One region of the Vibrio ishigakensis genome, then DNA from elsewhere that is predicted to be linked to it. Evidence: predicted binding sites of a transcription regulator. Region 1 holds the regulator's gene; the other holds the start of a gene.

Region 1 (5,083 bases):
GATAGGGATGAATCAATGAGAGTGATGAAGGCGTTTTTTCTTGGATTGGTCGCAATGATGCTAGGGTGTAGCGCTGAGCTTTCAGACTATCAAGATGCATCGCCACGCTTCGATCTTTTTGGCTACTTTGATGGCCGTGTAGATGCGTGGGGTATGGTGCAGGACAGAAGCGGCAAGCAGACAAGGCGTTTTTATGTCGAACTTAATGGTTCCATTGAGGGGAATGTTTTGACCCTAGATGAGCAGTTTGAGTTTGATGATGGAGAGCAGTCTACTCGCATTTGGGTGATCACACGTTTAAATGATGGTACCTACGAAGGTAGGGCTGACGACATCATTGGCATAGCCACAGGTAAAGAGGTCGGGAACGCCTTACATTGGACCTATGACTTTGAGTTGCCTCGAGGAGACTCGACCGTAACCGTATTTTTTGACGACTGGCTTTATCGTCAAGACGATAAACACGTCTTCAATCTCACCTCAATTCGTAAGTTCGGTCTCGAATTTGGTCGCCTTACCCTGTTTTTTCAGAAGCAATAACGTGGCAGAGATCACTGTTTGTTACAAAAGCAGAACCGGCTTTTTTTGCCAGATCTTAGTTTGTGATAGTATTCTAAGTTCAATTGTATGATTTATTTGTATTATTAATGAGTTCTGCTGTTTCTTCTTCACTGCTGTTTCACAAGACCTTTCCTCACCCTTCTTCAAAGGAGTGGGTAGTGTTCGTGCACGGCGCAGGCGGCAGTTCTTCCATTTGGTTTAAGCAGATCAAGGCGTACAAAGAGCACTTCAATGTTCTGCTTGTAGACCTTCGCGGTCACGGCAAATCAAATAACCTTCTCGCTGATATCATCAACAAACGCTACACCTTTGAAGCGGTAACCAAGGATATCGTCGCGGTTCTGGATCATCTAAAGATCTCATCAGCCCATTTCGTGGGTATGTCTCTTGGCACCATTATCGTGCGCAACATGGCGGAGATCGCCTCTCATCGTGTTCGCTCTATGGTTTTGGGCGGTGCGGTAACTCGCTTCGATGCTCGTTCTCAATTCCTAGTTAAACTCGGTGACCTGAGTAAGAACTTTATCCCATACATGTGGCTGTATAGCTTGTTTGCATGGATCATCATGCCGCAAAAGGGCCAGGTAGAGTCTCGCCATATGTTTATTCGCGAAGCGCGTAAGCTGTGTCAAAAAGAGTTTAAGCGTTGGTTTAGATTGGCGGCTGAGGTGAACCCTCTGATGCGCTACTTCAAGGAGCGAGAGTTGGATATTCCAACCCTCTATCTGATGGGCGACAAAGACTATATGTTTATTAAGCCGGTTAAAGAGATGGTTTCAGTGCACGAGCACAGTAAGCTGATCGAGATTGAGGATTGCGGCCACGTGTGTAACGTGGAAAAGCCTCAGCAGTTCAACCGCGAGTCCATCGCCTTTATTCAGTCGGTGAGCTAGCCCCGCAGTTCCAGCAAAGGGCAAACTGCCCTTCGTTAACCTCACCACATTCACTACAGGTCCAATCGGCCTGCTCGTCCGCTTCCATATATGCCTTGATAATGGCTTCCGCTTTCTCTTTGTAGGCAGGGTCTAGCAGCCACACATGGGGCTGGGTGGAATCATCCATCGGTAGTTCGCCCTGAAGGCCAAACAAGCCAACACTTCGAACCTCAACAGGTATCTTCTCCGCAAGTAAAAGCTCACTGATAAAGTGAGCTTCGGGTGGATTTTTTGCAATATATATCTTCATCTAAGCGACCGATTGATTGGGTCTTATCTTGTTCATTATCCATTTAGCGATAAGTGGGAACAGGCCCAAGAGTGCAAAGGATGCCAGTACGGTCGGGGATACTATGCCTGCTAGGCTGTCTATCTCAGCAAGTTGAGTACCAGCGTTTAGATAAACCATAGTCCCTGCCAACATACCTAGCTGACTAAATAGGTAGAATTTTGCCACTGAGATTGGGGTCAGACCCATCAAAAGGTTGATCAGGAAGAATGGAAATACTGGAATAAGGCGAAGCGAGAATAGATAAAATGCGCCGTCTTTTTCCACGCCCTTGTTGATGGTATCTAACTTATTACCAAACTTAGCTTGTACCCAGTCGCGAAGCAGGTAGCGAGAGCTTAGGAAAGCCAGAGTCGCACCTATAGTGCTGGCAAACGACACCAATACTAAGCTGGTCCAAAAACCGAATAGAGCGGCACCTAATAACGTCACCACGGCAGCTCCTGGGATAGAAAACGCTGTGATAAAGATGTAACCAATAAAGTAGAGAGCAGCAGACAGAACGAAGTTTTGTTCTATATGAGCGTTTAACGCAGCTTGTTGCGCTTTAGCGTTTTCGAGGGTGAGGTATTGCCCAAAGTTGACCGCAAGTAGAATGATAGCTGCAACCAAAATTACGCCAATTATCAATTTCTTATTCATCGTCCTGACCTAAGTAAGTTCACTTAGCTATAGGGACAGAGTAGGACATAGAAAAATTTCATACAAAATAAAAAACGGCACGTTTATTTACGTACCGTTTGGAATTGATTGGATAATTCGAGCTTGGATGAGGTATCATCCGCTTTCGAAGTTAAGCGTTTAGGTTCTTAACGCTATCGCGTGAGATAAGTTCTGGCTGCATCTCAAATACGCGGCGATCGTGCTCTTTGTCGTTGATACGCTCAAGCAGGATTTCAAATGCTGTCTTACCCACACGACGCTTAGGCTGGTGGATAGTGGTCAGTGGCGGCGCAAAATAAGCGGCTAGGTCGATGTTGTCATAACCGATAACTGAGATATCTTCAGGAACCTTAAGGTCGTGCTGTTGCAGGCGACTGATAAGGCCAAGTGCCATGATGTCGTTAAAGCAGAACACAGAAGTAGGGCGAGTCTCGATTGGCATAGCGGCAAGTCTGTCAGCGGCTTCTACTGCGGTATCACACTCGAAGTTACCCTCAAGGATATATTCAGGATTGAACTCGATGTTCGCTTCAGCAAGGGCACGCTTGTAGCCAGCAACACGCTCGATACAAGCCAGTTTCTCTGCTTGACCAGTTAGACATGCAATCTTGTCGTGACCATTCTCAATCAGGTGTTTCGCAGCAATATAGCCACCTTCTTCAGAGTTATCGATGATCTTATCGGCCATTGATGACTCTGGGCCCCAATCCATAACAACTTTCGGGATGTTAGGGTGTGAGTCCAGCATTTCACGCAGCTCTTCTGTTAGGTCAGAACACATAACCAGAAGTCCATCTACACGCTTTTCAGCCAGCATGCGGATATAGTCGCGCTGCTTCTCGTAGATACCACCAGTGTTACACAGGATCAATGTATAGCCCTGACGGTAGCAATAGCTCTCAACACCATCTACAACCTCAGCAAAGAAAGGGTTAGTAGACTGAGTTACCAGCATGCCGATAGTACGAGTGGAGTTACACTTCAGGCTACGGGCTACCGCACTTGGCGCGTAGTTTAGCTCTTTAACAGCTTTCATTACTCGCTCTTGGGTAGACTCTGCTACGAAGCGCGTCTTGTTAATTACGTGCGAAACTGTGGTCGTCGAAACGCCAGCCAGCTTTGCTACATCTTTGATGGTAGCCATGCTTTACCTTGTAAACCTGAAGAAGTGTAGGGACCTACTTAAGAGTAGTGCAATCGATTGCGGAGGGCAGTCTAGCTAGAAATGCGTCAAGTGACAACGCATTTCTATACAAAATGAGAATTCATCAATCGTTCGCAAGATAGTGACTATCCAGCTCACAAAACGCCACCAAAAGCTCGGCTACAGAGGCGTAAAAACCGAATTCGTCGAACTTGGTGCAGTTTTCTGAAAACTGAGGCACCCAGGTCAGCAAATGTTGTTCGATGAAGGCTTGTTGCTCGGCTAGGGCTACCTCCATATGGGCTTCTTGCTCAAGCTCGTTTGAGCGGATGATGAGATTTCCGAGAAAGTCGAGCTGGATAGCAAGGTGATCCGCCGGCTCGTTGAAGTTCTTATCAACCTGAATGCCTTTTTCCTGCATCAAGGCCGCCATCTCTTGCGCTGGTTTGCCGTTAAGCAGTTTGCTGTCATCGAGATAGATAGAGGCATAAGGAAGTGCCGCATGTTTATCGGAGGTTAGAAACAGCTCACAGAAGTCGGCAGATAACTCTAACTGCGCATCCTCTCTGTCTTGAAGCTTGTTTAGAGACTCGATGACGCCATCAGTGGCTTTCTTTAGCTCTTCGTTTTCAGATAGGCCTTGTAGGAAGCCGCGAACTTGTTGGCTTTGATACGCCTTGAGCTCTTCGTCAGTCAGCTCTTTTGAGAATAGGCTTGAGAACCACCAGTAGATTTCGGCGCGTTGCTCATTGAATTTCTTGATTTCTTGCATTGTAAGATCCAACAAAGGGCGCATCGGCGCCCTTGTAACAAAATTTAACTATATGAATTATGAATCAGTTATTTACTACTGACAAGGTTGCGTATCTTCTGCCACCAAGTACCGAGGGTCTCATGCCAGTAGCGTTCTGTTTGCTCTAGATACTGAGCTTGTGGGGTGTATTTTACCCAAGCCTGTTCAATGTTGGAGTGAGCAAGGTAGTTAGTCGGTGCAGGCACCGGCTCTAGACCCGCCTCATTAAACTCCCCCAGAGCCCGATTCATATGGCTAGCTGAAGTCACTAACACCAGCTTCTTATTGCCAACAAAGCCGGCAGCTTGATGCGCCTCTTCCCAGGTATCTTGCGCGGTTTCAAGCAAGATAATATCAGGCTTAGCAACCCCAAGCGCCAGAGCAACCTGCGCCATCATTCTCGCTTGGCTGATCTCTGTACCGCCTGAATAACCTGAGAGAATCAATTTACTGCCAGGATACATACGCAGAATACGAATACCCTCAGACAGACGCATTAGGGCAGTACGGCTTAACTCAGAAGTGGGTGGGATCTCCGCATCTACAACATGACCACTGCCAAGAACCATCACGTAGTCAATATTCTCAGTGGTCGGCAAGAAGGCAGTGTATTTGCGTTCTAGCGGTTTTAGTAGAGAGGTCGAGATAGGTTGGAACGAGATGGCAAAGATAGAAAACAGTGATATGAAAATGACGAT
Region 2 (5,083 bases), 680 kb from region 1:
ATACCCCGTCAAAGGATGACTACCAATTATTTAAAATCAAAGAGGTGTAATGATGGATTTGGACATTGCAGTTCTTCTTCCCTGTTACAACGAGCAAGGAGCAATAGGAGAGACTATTGCAAGCTTCCAGCAAGCCCTGCCGAGAGCAACCATATATGTATACGACAACAACTCTAGTGACCAAACCGCAGAAGAAGCAAGACAAGCTGGAGCTATTGTCAGATTTGAGCCTAGACAAGGTAAAGGGGAAGTGGTCAAGCGAATGTTCGCTGACATAGAAGCAGACGTTTACGTTATGGCTGATGGGGACAACACCTATGATGCGAGCATCTGTCCCGAGCTTATCGACACTCTCGTATCCGAGCGATTGGATATGATAGTAGGGACTCGCTCTCGAGAACTAAGCTCGTATCCGAAGGGACACGTACTTGGAAATAAAGTCTTTTCTAATCTGATAAATCGAGCATTCAACTCGAAGCTAGAAGACGTTTTTTCTGGCTACCGAATCATGAGCAATCGCTTTGTAAAGTCACTACCCATATTCAGCGACGGCTTTCAAATAGAGACCGAGCTAACCGTTCATGCCCTTCAGCACAAAATCCCTATCAAAGAAGTTCCTACAAAATACATCTCTCGTCCAGAAGGAACTGAAAGCAAACTAAAAACCTACCGAGATGGATTCAAAATACTTAACTTTATTATGTTCCTGCTCAGAGATGTAAGACCACTTTTCTTCTTTAGTTGTATCTCAGCAACATTAATCACCCTGTCTCTTTTCTTAGGCCTGCCTGTTATATTTGAGTTCTTCGAAACGGGCCTAGTCCCGAGATTCCCAACCGCAATCCTTGCAAGCTCCATCGCACTCATTGCGGTCATGTCCCTATTTAGTGGACTAATTCTAGATAACGTCAGCCGGGGACGAAAGGAGCGAAAGATGGTTACATACCTCAGAACGCCTTTCTTCGGACATAAAAAAAGCCAGCAGTAATCTGCTGGCTCTCATCTAGATATTTAGACGATTAAGCTAGAAGCTCTTTCGCTGTGTTTACTACGTTTTCAGTAGTAAAGCCAAACATCTTGAATAGTTCACCTGCTGGTGCAGACTCACCGAAGGTAGTCATGCCGATGATCTTGCCACCGAAGCCAACGTACTTGTACCAGTAGTCAGCGATGCCCGCTTCAACTGCGATGCGCTTAGTTACTGATGCAGGTAGAACCGCTTCACGGTATGCTTCATCTTGCTTGTCGAACACGTCAGTTGCAGGCATAGATACTACGCGTACAGCTTTGCCCTGTGCAGAAAGCTCAGCTTGCGCTGCTACTGCTAACTCAACCTCAGAACCGGTTGCAATGATGATCAGCTCAGGCGCACCTTCACAATCTTTGAGGATGTAACCACCCTTAGCGATGTTTGCTACTGTCTCTGCGTCACGCTCTTGCTGTGCAAGGTTTTGACGAGAGAAGATCAGAGATGTTGGACCATCTTTACGCTCGATAGCCAGTTTCCAAGCCACAGCAGACTCAACCTGGTCACATGGACGCCATGTGCTCATGTTTGGAGTTACACGCAGAGAAGCAAGTTGCTCTACAGGTTGGTGCGTTGGGCCATCTTCACCCAGACCGATTGAGTCGTGAGTGTAAACCTGAATATTCTGAACCTTCATCAGAGCCGCCATACGCATAGCATTACGCGCGTACTCCATGAACATTAGGAAGGTTGCACCGTAAGGTACGAAGCCGCCGTGCAGTGCGATACCGTTGATGATCGCCGTCATACCGAACTCACGCACACCGTAGTGGATGTAGTTGCCTGAGAAGTCTTGAGCTTCAAGAGACTTAGAGCCAGACCACATGGTTAGGTTTGATGGAGCAAGGTCAGCAGAGCCACCCATGAACTCAGGTAGCATCTTACCGAACGCTTCTAGCGCATTTTGAGATGCTTTACGTGATGCGATGTTCGCTGGGTTTGCTTGAAGGTCAGCGATGATTTCTGCAGTCTTCGCTTCCCACTCAGCAGGAAGGTCGCCGTTTACGCGACGCTTAAGCTCAGCCGCTTCTGCAGGGAATTCTTTTGAGTATGCTTCGAACTTGTCGTTCCAAGCTGCTTCTTTAGCTCTACCCGCTTCATTCGCATCCCACTCAGCGTAGATGTCAGCTGGGATTTCAAATGGTGCGTGCTCCCAACCTAGGAATTCACGTGCCGCTGCGATTTCAGCTTCACCTAGTGGTGCGCCGTGGCAGTCGTGAGAACCTGCTTTGTTTGGAGAACCAAAGCCGATGATGGTCTTAGTACAGATAAGAGTAGGACGTGGGTCCGCCTTAGCCGCCTCAATTGCTGCGTTGATAGCGTCAGCATCGTGACCGTCTACCGCTGGGATTACGTGCCAGCCGTACGCTTCAAAACGCTTAGGAGTATCGTCAGAGAACCAGCCTTCAACTTCACCGTCGATAGAGATGCCGTTGTCATCCCAGAATGCGATCAGCTTGCCTAGGCCTAGAGTACCCGCAAGTGAACACGCTTCGTGAGAGATACCTTCCATCAGACAGCCGTCACCCATGAATACATAAGTGAAGTGGTCAACGATGTCATGGCCTGGCTTGTTGAATTGAGCCGCCAGAGCTTTCTCAGCAATCGCCATACCTACAGCGTTTGTGATGCCTTGACCTAGAGGACCAGTGGTAGTCTCGATACCCGGTGCGTAGCCGTACTCTGGGTGACCAGGAGTCTTAGAGTGAAGCTGACGGAAGTTTTTCAGGTCATCGATAGATAGCTCGTAGCCTGATAGATGAAGCAGAGAGTAGATCAGCATAGAGCCGTGGCCGTTTGAAAGTACAAAACGGTCGCGGTCAGCCCACTCTGGGTTTGAAGGGTTGTGGTTCAAGTGACCACGCCATAATACTTCGGCAATATCAGCCATCCCCATTGGGGCGCCTGGGTGACCAGAGTTAGCTTTTTGTACACCATCCATGCTTAGAGCGCGGATTGCATTGGCTAGATCTTTACGGGAAGACATGTCTGCTCCTGAGTGCGTATGCAATTGATTAAATGATTCCTGACCTTAATGCCCAACTAGGACGAGCACTAAGCGCGACTATTGTCGCAGAGCATAATTATTACCGCAAACCCTTTCAAATATGCAAACGCAACTATTCAAACTTTGGTGTGCAACAAGTTTTAGCCAATTTACATAAACTAGCCCCATATCGCGCAATCGTTTGGCTAACTTTTATATACAAAAAAACTTGTATTTCACTCATTCAAAATTAGAATAGACGTCCAGAAGTAGAAACATCTACTAAATAATCATCAAAAAAGACGCTTTAAGCGTCTTTTCTTAACTACAGAATAAGGGAGCCCAGCATGGCTAAGCACCTGTTTACCTCTGAATCGGTTTCTGAGGGACATCCTGACAAAATTGCAGACCAAATCTCTGATGCGGTTTTAGACGCAATTCTTGAGCAAGACCCTAAAGCACGTGTTGCGTGTGAAACATACGTGAAGACCGGTATGGTAATGGTTGGTGGTGAAGTGACCACCTCTGCATGGGTTGATATCGAAGAGCTAACTCGTCAAACCGTTCGTGAAATTGGTTACGTTCACTCTGACATGGGCTTCGATGCTGACTCTTGTGCAGTACTAAACACCATTGGTAAGCAGTCTCCAGACATCAACCAAGGTGTTGATAAAGCTGACCCTAAAGATCAAGGCGCGGGCGACCAAGGCATCATGTTCGGTTACGCAACTAACGAAACCGACGTTCTTATGCCAGCTCCTATCACTTACTCTCACCGTCTAGTTGAGAAGCAAGCTGAAGTTCGTAAGAACGGCACCCTTCCATGGTTGCGCCCAGATGCAAAATCTCAGGTAACTTTCCAGTACGACCAAGGTAAGATCGTTGGTATCGATGCTGTAGTTCTTTCTACACAGCACTGTGACACCATCTCTACTCCAGACCTACGTGAAGCTGTGATGGAAACCATCATCAAGCCTGTACTTCCTTCTGAGTGGTTGAACAAAGAAACTAAGTTCTTCATCAACCCAACTGGCCGTTTCGTAATCGGTGGTCCTATGGGTGACTGTGGTCTTACAGGTCGTAAGATCATCGTTGATACCTACGGTGGCGCAGCTCGTCACGGTGGCGGTGCATTCTCTGGTAAAGATCCATCTAAAGTTGACCGTTCTGCGGCATACGCAGCTCGCTACGTTGCTAAAAACATCGTTGCGGCAGGCATGGCCGATCGTTGTGAAATCCAACTTTCTTACGCTATCGGTGTTGCTGATCCAACATCTATCATGGTTGAAACCTTCGGTACTGAGAAAGTGTCTCACGACATCATCATCGAAGCGGTACGTCAGCACTTCGACCTACGCCCTTACGGCCTACAAGAGATGCTAAACCTTCTTCAGCCTATCTATAAGAAGACGGCAGCATACGGTCACTTCGGTCGCGAAGAGTTCCCATGGGAAGCGACTGACAAAGCAGAAATGCTGAAAGAGTTCGCAGGCATTAAGTAATCGCCTCGACACCCTAATCTTGAAAAAACCTCAGCTTGCTGAGGTTTTTTTTTATACCTGTAGAAAACTAGCAAGCACAATTTCTGTGCAAAATTTGTATTTAGCACCATCAGCGACAATAGTTATACCTGAAGGAACTGTGAAGCCAATCAAGTTTTGTATAGCATCAGGAACGATGAAAAAATTTTTGGCTACAGTTTGCCGTCACCCTCGTATTAGAGAAGAGCGCTACTTCGAAGCAGGTGACGAGTTTACGGGACAAAAACAGGAGGATGTCATGCCTCGTACATTTAATGAAAACGACTTTCAGGATTCTGAGCGTATCAGCGACGGCGAATACGCTAAGACCATACCTTGTAACCAGATAAGCATCTCAGACCCATTCCAGTGGTTAGCCATGGGTCTCAACGATATGGTGCGTTCACCCATAATTAGCTTCTTTTATGGCTTCTGTTTTGCTGCCGCAGCAGCGGGCATTGTGGGCTTAATTAACCTTCAGGGTGTGCACTCTCACCTCGTGGTGTTGCCAGCACTAATCGTCTACATGCTAATAGGGCCGTTTCTGGC

What was found. The regulator PurR, encoded in region 1, represses purine synthesis genes. The targets are predictions, from matches to a motif close to TNANGNAAACGTTTNCNTNA.
Positions count from the first base shown of each region.
Region 2: the regulator PurR is predicted to act here: its motif matches at 3,205-3,224, upstream of metK (methionine adenosyltransferase).

Region 1 covers NZ_AP024881.1:1,864,611-1,869,693, reverse strand. Annotated here, with positions in the region: gene Pcarn_RS08430 (chalcone isomerase family protein) at 1-19, shown strand, start outside; gene Pcarn_RS08425 (DUF3833 domain-containing protein) at 16-540, shown strand; gene Pcarn_RS08420 (alpha/beta fold hydrolase) at 648-1,454, shown strand; gene Pcarn_RS08415 (DUF7577 domain-containing protein) at 1,435-1,746, opposite strand; gene Pcarn_RS08410 (TVP38/TMEM64 family protein) at 1,747-2,427, opposite strand; gene purR (HTH-type transcriptional repressor PurR) at 2,579-3,592, opposite strand; gene torD (molecular chaperone TorD) at 3,717-4,364, opposite strand; gene elyC (envelope biogenesis factor ElyC) at 4,433-5,083, opposite strand, start outside.
Region 2 covers NZ_AP024881.1:2,546,525-2,551,607, forward strand. Annotated here, with positions in the region: gene Pcarn_RS11640 (hypothetical protein) at 1-50, shown strand, start outside; gene Pcarn_RS11645 (glycosyltransferase family 2 protein) at 50-988, shown strand; gene tkt (transketolase) at 1,020-3,014, opposite strand; gene metK (methionine adenosyltransferase) at 3,362-4,516, shown strand; gene Pcarn_RS11660 (DUF2189 domain-containing protein) at 4,794-5,083, shown strand, end outside.